One region of the Methylosinus sp. LW4 genome, then DNA from elsewhere that is predicted to be linked to it. Evidence: riboswitches for the same ligand, from Rfam matches in the RefSeq annotation. Region 1 holds a riboswitch; the other holds the start of a gene.
What was found. A riboswitch is a leader RNA that binds a small molecule or an ion and turns the genes downstream of it on or off. The one in region 1 is predicted to bind fluoride.
Positions count from the first base shown of each region.

Region 1 (6,853 bases):
GCCGTGTTGCGCCAGGACGGGTGCGGCAGCGGGATGATCCTCGGCCGCAGCGCCGAAAGCCCCCGCCAGCGTCCGACGGTCTCGGCGACGCTCGCGCCCGGCCGCGGCGGCGCGCCGAGACGGCGCAGATGATAGGCCTGCGCATATTTGCCCACGGCCAGTATCGTCTCCACCCGCGGCAGCGCCGAAAACAGCGCGTCATGCCAATGCGGCGCGCATTCCCGGCGCGGCGGCAGGTCGCCGCCATTCGCGTCATAGCCCGGAAAGCAGAAGCTCATGGCGGCCACGCCGATGCGCGAGACGTCATAAAAGGTCTCGCGGTCGACGCCCATCCAATCGCGCAGCCGGTCGCCGGACGGATCGTCGAAGGGAAGGCCGGAGCGATGCACGCGCATTCCGGGGGCCTGGCCGGCGATCAGCAGCCGCGCGCGCGGCGAGACGCGCAGCACCGGCCGCGGCTCATGCGGCAGAGGCGCGCCCTGCGGCCGCTCGACGCAGATGCGGCAGGCGCCGACATCGGCGAGGAGCGCGGCCAGAACGGTTTCGCTTTCGGTGGAAAAGGTCACTTTTGCGTTCCCTCGCGGGACCATTCCATCAAATTCGACAAATGTCGTGAGTCCCCCGTTAACGTTTCCGTCCCATTATCGGCGACGCTCGACCTGACGCCTAGATTGCGGAGAATTATTTCGGCTTCTGGAAAGGGTCGTGACGGCGTTTCCCTTTATGGGGTCGCCGTTCGAAGGCGAGAATTTCGTTGCTTGCGGGTCCAGCGTATCATGAATGACATAACCGCCGAGATGATCGAGCGAGGCCGGGGCAAGGATCCGCGCGCCGTCGCCGAGCGCCGTCGCCGCAGCGCCGAGGTGCGCGCGGCGCGTGAGAAGCTCACCACCTCGGACACCGGCCATCGCGGCTGCGACGTCGGCCTCTTGCGCGCCTACGCTTCCGCCCGCATCCATTCCGCCGTGCCGGCCACGGCGCTCATCGCCATGGTGGCGGCGCTCACCCGCTATTGGATGGAGGGCGAGCTCGACATCATCTGGACCGTGCTGGCTTTCTCCAGCCTGCTGCTGTGCTACGGCCTCGCCAAGAAGCTCGAGCGTCTTTCCGACGACGAGATCAATGTCGTCGGCTGGCGTAGCAAATTCGTCGCCGCGGAATTTCTGCACGGGCTCGTCTGGGCGGCGATGGCGCTGCTGCTGCTGCAGGCGAGCGACCCCAACGCCAAGGCTTTCGTCACCGCCATGCTGATGCTGGCGGCGGCCTTCAACACAATGGTGACGGCGACCATACCCTTCGCCGTCTATGCGACGATCACGCCCATGTCGCTCGCCATCGTCGTCTGCCTGCGCATAGACGGGATAGAGGATACGAGCCTCTCGCTGCTGGCGCTGGTGGGCGCGGCGCAGGTCTTCTTCGTCGTGCTGGCCAAGCGCTTTCATCATGTGACGCGCGAGAGCCTGTTCTTCCGTATCGAGAAGGACGATCTCATCGGCGAGCTCGAGCACGCCAAGGCCAATTCCGACGAGGCGCGCCGCCGCGCGGAGGAGGCCAATCTCGCCAAATCGCGCTTCCTCGCCACAATGAGCCATGAGCTGCGCACGCCGCTCAACGCCATTCTCGGCTTCTCGGAAGTGCTGAAGAACGAGCTGTTCGGCGTCCATGCGGTGGCGGCCTATAAGGACTACTCGCAGGACATTCACTCGAGCGGCCAGCATCTCCTCATGCTCATCAACGAGATTCTCGATCTCTCGCGCGTCGAGGCGGGCCGTTATGAGCTGAAGGAGGAGAGCGTCTCGCTCGCCGGCGTCGTCGAGGATTGCCGCCATCTCCTGACCATTCGCGCGCAAAAGCGCGGCATTGAGATGATCGAGGCCAAGGAGCCCGATCTCCCGCGCATTTGGGCCGATGAGCGCGCGGTGCGGCAGATCGTGCTGAACCTCTTGACCAACGCCATCAAATTCACGCCGCAGGGCGGCCAGGTGACGCTCAAGATCGGCTGGACCAGCGCCGGCGGGCAATATGTGGCGATCCGCGACACGGGTCCGGGCATTCCAGAGGAGGAGATCGCCGTCGTCATGTCCTCCTTCGGCCGCGGCACGCTGGCGCAGAAGAACGCAGAGGAGGGCACCGGCCTCGGCCTGCCCATCGTCAAGGGCCTCGTCGATCTGCACGGCGGCCTGTTCAAGCTGAAGTCCAGAGTGCGCGAAGGCACGGAGGCGATCGTCGTCTTCCCGCCGGAGCGCGTGATGAACGCGCTGCCGAAATTCGACGACGACGCCCCGCAATTCGCCAGCGTCGAGCGGCGGAGGAATGCGGCGGCGTGAGGACGCCGGACGCGATTTCAGCTACAATCGCCTCCCATCGACGCCAGAGAAGGCAGGCGAAATGACGGATATCGCGCGTGACATCCATGGCGTTCGCACGCTGCTCTGCTGCGCAGAGGGCGCAAAGCTCGAGACCGAGCGCGACGCCAATGCTTTTGTGAGCGCGGCCTGGGAGCATCAGGCGAATTTGGTGGCCATACCGGTCGCCCGAATAACGGAAGATTTCTTTCGCCTCGAAACGCGCGTCGCGGGCGAAACGATCCAGAAATTCGTCAACTACAGTCTTCGATTGGCGATCATCGGGGATATATCCGCTCATACGGATCGAAGCCGATCGACGCGCGATTTCGTCTATGAAGCGAATCGTGGGCGATCCATATGGTTCGTCGACGATATCGACGCGCTGACTCGCAAGCTCTCGGCCCTGCGTTCCTGACGCTCCGCTGCGGCGAACCATAGAGAGGCATCGTGTTGACGTCAGACTCCGCCCTCGTCCTCTTCTCCGGCGGGCAGGATTCCGCCACCTGCCTCGCTTTTGCGCTCTCGCGTTTCGCGCGCGTCGAGACGGTCGGCTTCGACTATGGCCAGCGTCATCGCGTCGAGCTCGAGCAGCGCGGCGTGCTGCGGGAGGGACTGGCGCGCATCTCGCCGCTGTGGGCGGAGCGGCTCGGCGAGGATCACACCATATCGATCGAAGCGCTCGGCGCCATCTCCGACACGGCGTTGACGCGCGAGGCGGAGATCGCCTTCGACGCCTCCGGCCTGCCGAACACTTTCGTGCCGGGGCGCAATATTCTCTTCCTCGCCTTCGCGGCGGCGCTCGCCTATCGGCGCGGGATCGGCAGCCTCGTCGGCGGCATGTGCGAGACGGATTTTTCCGGCTATCCCGATTGCCGCGACGCGACGATCCGCGCGGTGGAGACGGCGCTGACGCTCGGCATGGATCGTAAGCTCGAAATCCTCACGCCGCTGATGTGGATCGACAAGGCCGCGACCTGGAAGCTCGCCGAGGAGCTGGGCGGCGAGCCGCTGGTGCGGCTCATCGTCGAGGAGAGCCACACCTGCTATCTCGGCGAGCGCGGCAAGCGTTTCGACTGGGGCCATGGCTGCGGCGAATGTCCGGCCTGCCGCCTGCGCGCCGCCGGCTGGGAGAAATATCGCGCGGCTCAGCCGTCCGGCGCGCCGAGCTGACGAAACATCACGAGGGCGTCGACGAAGCCCTGCGTCGGATGCCGGAAGGCGCGCGGCAGCCGGCCGACGATCTCGAAATCGAAAGAGCGCCATAGGCGAATGGCGCGGAGATTCGTCTCGACGACGAAGTTGAATTGCACGCCGCGAAAGCCGCGCTCGCGCGCATGATCCAGAGAATGCGCGCACATTGCGCGCGCGACGCCGCGACCGGCCGCTTCGACGCTGGTCATATAGCCGCAATTGCAGATATGGGCTCCGCCGCCGGCCTGATTGGCGCGCAAATAATAGGAGCCGACGATCCTCCCTTCGTCGTCTTCCGCGACGAAGGTCTCGCGATCCGCGCCCAGCCAATAGGCGAGGGCGTCGGCCTCGGTCATGTCGCGATCGAGCGCATAGGTCTCGCCGGCGCGGATGGTCGGGCCGATGACGCGCCAGATCGCCGGCGCGTCGCCGCCTCGAGCGGGGCGGATCGATCGGATCACGCCGCTCGCGCCGCTATGTCGACGAAGCTCTTGCCCTCGCGATCCTCGATCTCGACCAGCCACAGATCTGGGTCGAAGGCGATCTCCTTGCGGACGCGCTCCTCCGCCTCCAGCGGCGTCACCCATTCGTCGGCGTGCAGACGCGCAAACAGGCGATCGACGCCCTCCGGCAAATCCACGCTCTGCGGCGCCGGCCCGAGCAGCGCCGCGCGTCCATCCAGCCTGTCGATCTTCACGAAGATCGCGCCCGCTTCCTCGGAGCCGCGGCGGCGCAGCATGGCGACGGAGCCGGCCGTCTCGGCGCGGCGGATGAGGGCGGAGACGAAAAAGTCGGATCGAAGACGCATGAATTCTTTTCAGCCATTCGAGCCCGTCCGCGCAAGCGCTTTCGGCATGGCTTCGCGCGCGCGGCCTCGCGCGCAATGCTCTGCTCCAGCTCGTTCTTGACGCTGTCTCATTGCTCAGATACCAATTTCGCGAAGGCCGCCGCTCGCGCGTGCGGCCGGGGGATGGGGTCCCCCTTCAACCGCCGCAAAGGCTGATGACTCCTGCTTACGTCCGACGGTCGACCGATCGTCGGAGAGAGCGATCTATTCGCTCGGCAGGGGTCCGTCATGAGTCAGCGCGCCGCGGTTTCTCCGTTTCTTCCAATTCCATCCATCGAACGCGCAGCCAGCGCCGCGCTGTCGATCGAGCTTCGTCGCGCCGAGGCGCGCGCCCATGGCCGGGCGGTCACGGCCTATCGAATGAGATTCGAATGACCGCGTTCATCGGCTGCGCCGCATCGGCGCGGCCGGCGACGAAAAATCGAATCCGAAACCCCGACCGCAATGGTCGGAAGAGGAGAGTGAGATGAATATTCGCACATTCGGGCTCGCCGCGAGCCTCGGCCTCGCCGCGCTTCTCGGGTCGACGCTCGCGCGCGCCGACGACCGGCTGGACCAGGCGATCTATCACGTCAATGAGGCGATCACCCAGGGCGGCAAGCTGCATGACACCGGCCTGCTCTCCTATCACGCCGATCTCGCGCTCGAGAAAGCCGAGGGACTGCAGAAATTCAAGCCCAATCCGCATCTGGCGGAGGCGATCGTCCATATAAAGGCGGCGATAGAGGAAGGGCGCGCCAACCACGCCGAAGCGGGAACCGCGCAGGCGAAGGAAGCGCTCTCGCATCTCGAGGAGGCGAGCAAGGAGAGCGCAAAATAAGCTTCGCGCCGCGCGAGGCCGCGGTCGGCCTCGCGCGAATCTCTGACAGGCAAAGGCTCGCGATGATCTATGTTCTCATCATGATCGGCAGCGCGATCGGCGGCGTCGCGCGTTATTGGCTCTCGGGAGCGATCTCCCGCTGCTTCGGCGAGGCCTTTCCCTGGGGCACGCTGATCGTGAATGTCTCCGGCTGCTTCGCCATCGGCTTTTTCGCGACGCTCACGGCGCCGGGGGACGGCCGTCTCTTCGTCGACACGCAGACGCGCCAATTCGTGATGATCGGCCTATGCGGGGGCTATACGACCTTCTCCTCCTTCGGCCTGCAGACGCTCAATCTGGCGCGCGGCGGCGAGGCCTTCGCCGCGCTCGCCAATATCGGCCTGTCGTTCGGGCTCTGCCTTTTCGCGGTCTGGCTCGGACATGTCGCCGCCGCTCATCTCAACGCGTTGAAAGGAGCCTGACGATGCAATTGCCTCGAGACGCGACTCTGCTGCGCATCTTCATCGGCGAGGACGAGAAGTTCGAAGGGCGGCCGCTGCATGAGGCGATCGTGCGGACGGCGCGCGCGCTGCATCTCGCCGGCGCCACCGTGCTGCGCGGTCCTGCGGGATTCGGCCACAGCAGCCGGATGCGCACCACGAAGATTTTGAGCCTCTCGGAAGACCTTCCCATCGTCATAGAGATCGTCGACGAGGAGGAGAAGATCGACGCCTTTCTGCCGACGCTCGATGCGATGATGAGCGGCGGGCTGGTCACGCTCGAGAAAGTGCGCGTGATGCGCTATGGCGAGAAGATGTGACTCACGCCAGATCGGCGAGCTGTCCCCGCGCCGCCGAACGGATGAGGCGTTTCTCCGCCTCCCATCGCGTCGCTTCGTCGACGTTCGTCAGAAATTCGATTTTGCCGCCGGCGAGCGCGGCTATGGGGAGGCCGTCGCGATAGAGCAGGCGATTGCCGGTGAGCGCGGCGAGCTTCCCGCCCGGAGTCAGCACGCCGATGAGATTGAGCGGATCGGCCGCCGACAGCGACACATATCGCCCATCGGCGGGCCGGCGGCGAATCTCGCGCAGCAGGCCGACGGCGTCCGGCAGCGCATATTGCTCGCCGGAAAAGCCGGCGACGAAACGCCCGCCGCGAATTTCGCCGCGCGCCTCGAGCCGCCGATAGACGCGCAGGAGATCGCGCCAGGGCGGCAGCCAGCCGCCTTCGCGCGCCAAAAGGCGCCAGAAGACGACGCCATAGCGGCGCAGCAGCGCCTGCGCGATGTGCTCCACGCAAGCGTGACGCGCCTGTGAGCCCGGCGCCGCATAGGCGCGGCGAATGAGGGACCAGCGCCCGGCGCTCTCCATGCCGAAGGAGAGCACTTTGCCGCGCCGCCGCGCGCCGTCGAAAGGCTTGCGCTTCTCGGAAGGCACGAGCAGCGCGCGCAGCCCGCCGAAACTGTCCGAGGTGACGAGGCCGAGCGCGGCCAGCTCGCCCAGCGCCGTCTCCAGCTCGGAGCGCAGCAGGCGCGAGGCGTCGACCAGCTCCTCGAAGAACAGCGCCCCCTCGGCGCGCAGCGTCTCGAGCGCCAATTGCGCGCGGCCGCTCAGCGCCGGCGGCTCGGCGGGCGTCGCGATCGAGGTCCAATCGGCCAGCCTTCGCCGC
Region 1 is NZ_KB900626.1:3,694,953-3,701,805, forward strand. Features, by position in the region: gene METLW4_RS0118385 (uracil-DNA glycosylase family protein) at 1-566, opposite strand, end outside; gene METLW4_RS25320 (sensor histidine kinase) at 777-2,327, shown strand; gene METLW4_RS0118395 (DUF4180 domain-containing protein) at 2,389-2,763, shown strand; gene queC (7-cyano-7-deazaguanine synthase QueC) at 2,799-3,518, shown strand; gene METLW4_RS0118405 (GNAT family N-acetyltransferase) at 3,494-4,000, opposite strand; gene METLW4_RS0118410 (DUF1491 family protein) at 3,997-4,347, opposite strand; fluoride riboswitch at 4,497-4,558, shown strand; gene smbP (small metal-binding protein SmbP) at 4,853-5,206, shown strand; gene crcB (fluoride efflux transporter CrcB) at 5,269-5,667, shown strand; gene METLW4_RS0118430 (DUF190 domain-containing protein) at 5,670-6,005, shown strand; gene METLW4_RS0118435 (DEAD/DEAH box helicase) at 6,007-6,853, opposite strand, start outside.

Region 2 (6,853 bases), 2.4 Mb from region 1:
CCTGCGGGCTTCCGGGGGCGGCGTAGCCGCCGCGGCCATTGGCGCCGGCGCCGCCGGCGAGCGCGGCGTTCTCATCCTCGGCGTTTTTGGCGCAGGCGCCGAGCGAGACGGCCGCCAGAACGGCGACGGCGAAGCGCAGGGCGCGCGCGGCGGAAAGCAATGCCATTTCCTCTAAGCTCCTCTGACGACGGGTCGCTGCTGTCGTCAGTCCTATCTGCGCAGGGGTTAAGCGAAGGTTCCGTCAACCTTGACGAAAGCTTTGCGCGCCCCGATGCGGCGTGCGAAAGCGCGGTAAGGTTAACGTGAGCTTGATCGTCGACGCGGTCCGTGGCGGCAGTGAGGCGAAAAGGCGGCGCGAAAGGCGATGCGCCTTGTCCCACAGGGAATTGCGTATGGGGAATGCGGGGGCTGGACCGCCGCCCGGATCATTGTTAGCACTTTCTTCATCATGAGGCGGAGGGTGCTGGAGACGATGCGCGATCTGAAACGCTCCGCCCTTCGCTTTTTCGGGCCGTTCTGCGCGGCGATCGGCGCGCTGACGCTCGCCGGCTGCGTCGATACGGCGGTGGAGATCGGCCATCCGCGGCCCGAGCAGCTCGCCCAGCGGCAGCGCCCGACAGCGCGGCCCGGCGTCAGCCCCCATGGCGCGCCCGTGGCGCTCATCAGCCTGGAAGGCGCGCCGGAGGATGCGCTGGCGCGTTTCCGTCCGGCCTTCGCCCGCGCGACGGAGAGCCGCGACATCGCCGCTTCCGAGGAGCCGGCGGCCGCCTATCGGCTGCGCGGCTATCTCACCGCCTATGCGAGCGCGGAAGGGGCGACGCGCTTCGCCTATGTCTTCGATATTTTCGACCGCAATGGACGACGCGCCCGCCGCCTCACTGACGAGGTGGCCGTGACCGGCGCCGGCGATCCCTGGACGCTGCTCGACGATCGCGCGCTGGCCGCGGTCGCGGCGCGGGGCGCCGACGAGCTCGCCGCCTTTCTCTCCGATACGCCGGAGGCCATAGCCGCCGCGGCGGGCGCCGAATCAGGCGTGACGATCGCCGCCGCGACGCGGGGCGAGCCGACCTCTGCGCCGACCGCCGCCAAGCCTCTGGGCTTCGCCGAGATCAAGTGAGCGATCGGCCGAAAGAGTCGATCGCCGCCGCGCCCAGCGCGCCGAAGAGGACGACGATCCAGGGCGGAGCCCGCCAGAAGACCAGCAGCAGATAGGCCGCCGCCGCGAGGCAGAAATCCGCCGCCGAGAAGATCGCGCTGGTCCAGACCGGCGTGTAGAGCGCGCCCGTGAGAATGCCGACCACCGCCGCATTGACGCCGGCGAGCGCCGCGCGCATGGCGGATCGGCCGCGCACCGCATCCCAGAACGGCAGCACGCCGAGAAGCAGCAGCAAGGACGGAAGATAGATGGCGACGAGGCACAGAATCGCGCCCTCCCAGCCATTGGGCGGCTCGCGCATCGCTGCGCCGAGAAAAGCCGCGAAGGTGAAGAGCGGGCCGGGGACGGCCTGCGCGGCGGCGTAGCCGGCGAGAAAAGCGTCCGGGCCGATCCATCCCGGCGGAGTCACCGCCTGCTGCAGCAGCGGCAGCACCACATGGCCGCCGCCGAACACCAGAGCGCCCGAGCGATAGAACGCCGCGAAAAGGGCGAGCCAATGCTCGCCGGTGGTCGCGGCGAGAATCGGAGCGCCGATCAGCACGATGACGAAGAGCGCCAGCGAGGCGAGGCCGGCGCGCCGACCGATGAAGCCGGTGGAGATCGGCGATGAGGCGGGCGTCGCGCGCTGCGGGAGCAGCAGCCATCCGATGAGGCCGCCGCCGACAATGGCGCCGATCTGGCCCGCGGCCGAGGGAAGCGCCAGAGTGAGGATCATGGCCGCGAGCGCGATCGTCGCGCGCTCGCGATCCGGGCAAAGGGATTGCGCCATTCCCCAGACCGCTTGCGCGACGACGGCCACGGCGACGATCGCGAGGCCGTGCAGCCAGGGAAGATGCGCGACATCGCCGAGCTGCGAGACGCCATAGGCGAAGAGGACGAGGGTGATGGCCGACGGCAGGGTAAAGCCGAGCCAGGCCGAGAAGCCGCCGAGCAGGCCGGCGCGCGACATGCCCAGGATAAAGCCGAGCTGGCTGCTCGCCGGTCCGGGAAGAAATTGGCAGAGCGCGACGAAATCGGCGAAGGCCGTCTCGCTCAGCCATTTGCGGCGCTCGACGAATTCGGCCCGGAAATAGCCGATATGGGCGATCGGCCCGCCGAAGCTGGTCAGTCCCAGCTGCGCAAAGGCGAGAAGCGTCTCGAGCGCCGAACGCCGTGGAGAGCTGGAGCCGATGTTGTCGTCCTCGTCGTTGCGCATGAGCATTTTGGTTTCGTCCTCGCGGCGGCTCATACGCTCGCGCGCGGGATCGCGAAAGCCGCCGCGCCGCTCGCCGGCGCATTGACGATCCGGCCGGCTTTATGTATCGAATTAGCTACATAAGGTCGCGAGGGCGATAGCCCGCGCGCCAGGGGATGGGGTGCCCCCTATAACCGCCGAAGAGGCTGATGACTCCTGCTCGATGCCCGATGATCGCAAGATCATCGAAGGAGGGCGCTCGCGCGCTCATAAAGCAGGAGGAAGCAGATGAATCAGGATCTCTCGGTTTTCGTCACCCCTTTCGCTCTCGTCATCGGATGCGCGCTGATCGCCGCCGGCGGGCTCTACTTCATCGAAATTCAATTTCTGAAGTCGCGCTTCCAGGCGATCGCCGCGCTCGTCGCGGGCTCCCTCGTTCTCGCCGCGCTCGAGGTCGTGCTCGCCGGCAGCAGCGTCTCCTTCTTCAAGGCGCAGCAGGTGCAGACTTCCGCCTGTGAGCTGGAAGGAGAGTCGGCGCATCCCGAGGCGCGCCTCGGCGTCGACGTCAACATCATTCACAAGCACATCCTCGGCTGCATGCAGGAGGCCGGCTATGAATGGTCGCCGACGCATCGCAACTGCAAGGACGCGCCGGTCGCCACCAATCCCTATTGCTACCTGCCGACCGCCGGCTTCGACCGCACCATCACCGCTTTCCAGCTGCGATTCGAATAGTCTGAGCGCTGCGGCGAGGCTCGAGCGCTTTCGAGCGAAGGGGGAGCCGGTTCGCGTGAAGAAAACACGACCGAACAAGGGAAACCACGAGTCATTCCGGTTCAATCCGAGCCGGAATGACTCTAAGCTCGCCGCTCGTCCCAGCGGGGCGCTTGCCGGTTGGAGGACATGCTCCATTTGACCTCGAGACTGAGGGGAAGGCGGCGCCCCGTCGGGAACAGACGGGAGACGTGCCGATGAATGAGGATATCTCCGCCTTCGTGGCTCCGCTGACGCTCATGCTCGGCGGCGGATTGCTGGCGCTCGGCGCTCTGTCCTTCATCGGCATCGATTATTTCGACAGCAAGTTCAAGGCGCGCGTCGCTTTCGCCGTCGGTCTCGCCTTCATCGTCGCGACCGAGCTCGTCTTCGTCACCAGCAGCAGCAGCGGGCGCTATTTCGCCGGGCTGAAGATCGACGTCACCGATTGCGAGCTCGACAGCGAGAGCAAGCTCCCGGAGGAGCGGCACAAGAACAGCAGAGTGCTGCACGATCATATCGTCGCCTGCATGGAGCGGCTCGGCTATGAGTGGAACGCCGAGCACGAGCACTGCAAGGAGGCGAAGATCGCCACCAATTCCTTCTGCTATCTGCCGACGCGGCCGGTGGCGCGGGCGATCGTGCGCTTTCAGACCGCCTTCGAGTAAAAGCGCTCAGGCGCTATCCACCGCCTCGCCGGGAACGAAAGCGTCGAAGGCCGCCCAGAATTGCTCGCGCAATTCGTCGCGCTCCATCAGCAATTCGTGACGCGCGCCGGGAACCTCGATGAGGCTCGCGACCGGCAGCCGCTGGGCGAAGCGCTCGATCGCGCGGGAGGAAATGATGCGGTCGCGCCCGCAGAGAAAGGCCATCACCGGCGAGCGCACGGCGCGGGCGTATTCGGGCGCGGCGAATTGTTTCATCAGCCGGAAGGCGGCGTTGACCCAGCCGACCGTCGGATCGCCGATGGCGAGATGCGGCGCGGCGCGCACGATGTCGGCGTTGCGGGAGAAGCGCGCGGGATCGGAGGTCAGACGATTGCCCTCGAAGGGCAGCTCCTCCAGCGATTTCGGTCCGCCGCCCGGCACATACATGGCGCCGAGGCCGAACATGTCGAGCGTGTCGGCGATGGCGCGCGCGCCGATCGGAAAGCGCAGCCCTTCGAAATCGACCATTGGCGCGGCGACGATGACGCGATCGAATGGCGAGCGCGCCGAATGGACGCGATCGAGCAATATGGCGCCGCCCATGGAATGCGCCAGCGCATGCCAGGGGGAGGGGCATTCGAGCGCCAGGACGTCGGTGATGAAGGCGTCGAGATCGCGCTGATAGAGCGCGAAATCATCGACATGGCCCTTGCGCGGATCGGAAAGATCGCGCTCCGAGCCGCCCTGTCCACGCCAATCCAGCGTCACCACATGAAGGTCGCGGGCGAGCAGATCATTGATCGTCTCGAAATATTTCTCGATGAACTCGGCCCGGCCCTGAAACAGCGCCACTGTGCCGATCGCCCCACGCGGCGGCGCGAAGCTCGCTGCGCGCAGGCTGCGTCCGTCCGCCGTGCGAATGGCGAAGACCTTCGCATTGGGCGGCACGGGATTGTCGGGCGTTCCGATGAGCTGCGATTCGGTGAGCGGCATGTCGGGCGATCCTGCTACGGCGGGAGCGAAAGGCGCTGCCCGCGCCTCTTGCCCCGTCTATCGCATGTCTCGCCCGAGCGCGCAAAAGGCGAAGCTCAGAACTTCACCGTCAGCCCGGCATAATAGGAGCGGCCCTGTCCCGGCACGGCGCCGAAGACGCTCGTCTTCTTGTAATTCGTGTAATCGAAGCCGCCGAGCGGCGAATAATAGCGCACATCGGCGACATTGGTGACGCCGAGATCGATGCGGAACGCGTCCCATTCATAGGCGGTGCGCAGATTGACGAGGCCATAGGAGGGCGTCTTCAGCTCGTTGCGCGCCGTGCTCACATGCGTCTTGCTGTCGACCAGCTGCAGCTCGACGGCGCTGCTCCAGCCGCCGAGCTTGTGCTCGAGCGCGAAGCGGGCGTTGAGCGGCATGATGTGATAGAGCCCGTCGCCGCGATCGAGATTTTCGCCATAGACATAGCCGATGACGCCGGAGAGCGTGAAGCTGCCGACATCCGGCGCCTCATAGAGCTTGCCGCGGCCGGAGAGATCGAAGCCATAGAGCTCCGCCTTGTGATTGCGGAACTGCAGAATGGGGAACCAGCTTCCATTCTTGTCGCTGAATCCGCCGATGCGATCGGCGTCGATGAAATTCTCGACATAGCTGAAATAGGGCGTCGCCTTCACCTCCCAATCATGGGCGACGGGATCGCGCCAAGCGGCCGTGAAGCTCACCGTATGCGCGACCTCGGGCTTCAGATCGAGATTGCCGACATAGCCATTGGCGTCGCCGAACCAGCCGATCATGCTGCTCGCCATGCCGCCGACGCCGAAGGCGTAGCGCTCGTAGAGATTGGGCGAGCGCGTCTTGCGCGAATAGCCGAGCTCATATGTGCTCGTCTCGTCGGCCTGGTAGCGGACGAGCGCGGTCATGTCGAAATTCACGTCGGTGCGCGCATGGCTGCGGGCGTTGAAGAAACGCGCCGCCGTCGCGTCTGGATTGGCCATGCCCATGCCCATTCCCATCATGCCCATGGGGATGGGATTGCGCGGGTCATAGGCCTGGGCGTCGCCGGCGTTCGTCCAGACGACATCGTTGCGCACGCCGAGCGACGTCGTCCATTGCGGCGACCATTTCGCCTCCCATTCCGCGAATGTGCCGATGCGGTCGCGCTGGCCGCCATTGATGTTCCAATAGGTTCCCGGACCCATCATCATGCTGCCGACGATCGGCGGCCACCAATCGTTCAGATGATTGCCGTGGAATTCGTTGCCGACGCGCAGAAGATTGGAGGGGTCGAGCGGAATTTCCGCCTTCAGCGAATAGCCGTAATCCGTTCCCGACGTGTTCATCGGCATGTTGGCGGGCTGCTTGTCGTAGAGAAAGCCCATCTCATGCGCTGTATGGTGCCAGTAGGCGCGCGCCTCGAGCTTGCCCCATTCGAACGCGCCCTCATAGCCGGCGTCGACGGAATAGGCGCGGTTGGCGGTCATATCCATGCGCTGATTGACGAATCCCTGATAGGGAATGTTCTGATAGCCGCCCTTCAACGTGAAGAGATGTCCGTCGTTCTGATAGGCGAGAGTCGCCGAATGATTTTCGGAGATGAAGCCGGTGGAGAGGACCTTCGGTCCATTGTCGCCCGCGTGATAATCCGAGCCGCGCGTATAGCCGCCATTGTAGAGCAGGCTGAAATGCTCGGTGGCGACATTCGCCGTTCCCGAGACGCCGAAGCTGCTGTTGGAGCTGCGGAAGAAGCCCGAGATCGATCCAGAGGCGAGAACGCCGGGCGCGACCGATGGAACGAGCCCGGGCGCCGAGGCGACGTGCGGATTGGCGAAGATCGGCGGCTTGGGCGTGACCGAAATCGTGCCCGCGATCGAATCGCCGCCCTTGCTCACCGGCGTCACGCCGGACAGCACCTCGATCTTTCCGACATTGTTCGGATCGATATAAGAGAGCGGCGGATTCATGTGATTGGCGCAGGCCGAGGTGATCTCGACGCCGCCGAGCAAAATCTTGATGCGATCGTCGGCGAGGCCGCGCAGCGCCGGCAGGCGCGACACGCCGCCCGCCTCATAGAGATCGACGCCCGGCGCCGCGTAGAGCAGCTGCGCCGTGTCGCTGGCGTTGGGACGCTGA
Region 2 is NZ_KB900626.1:1,305,788-1,312,640, reverse strand. Features, by position in the region: gene pal (peptidoglycan-associated lipoprotein Pal) at 1-166, opposite strand, end outside; gene METLW4_RS0106655 (hypothetical protein) at 473-1,117, shown strand; gene chrA (chromate efflux transporter) at 1,110-2,351, opposite strand; fluoride riboswitch at 2,494-2,556, shown strand; gene METLW4_RS0106645 (hypothetical protein) at 2,619-3,065, shown strand; gene METLW4_RS0106640 (hypothetical protein) at 3,302-3,751, shown strand; gene METLW4_RS0106635 (alpha/beta fold hydrolase) at 3,758-4,723, opposite strand; gene METLW4_RS24170 (TonB-dependent receptor) at 4,819-6,853, opposite strand, start outside; gene METLW4_RS28520 (STN domain-containing protein) at 6,788-6,853, opposite strand, start outside.
Region 2: it holds a riboswitch for fluoride, as region 1 does, so the genes downstream of both, METLW4_RS0106645 (hypothetical protein) here and smbP (small metal-binding protein SmbP) in region 1, are expected to answer to the same signal.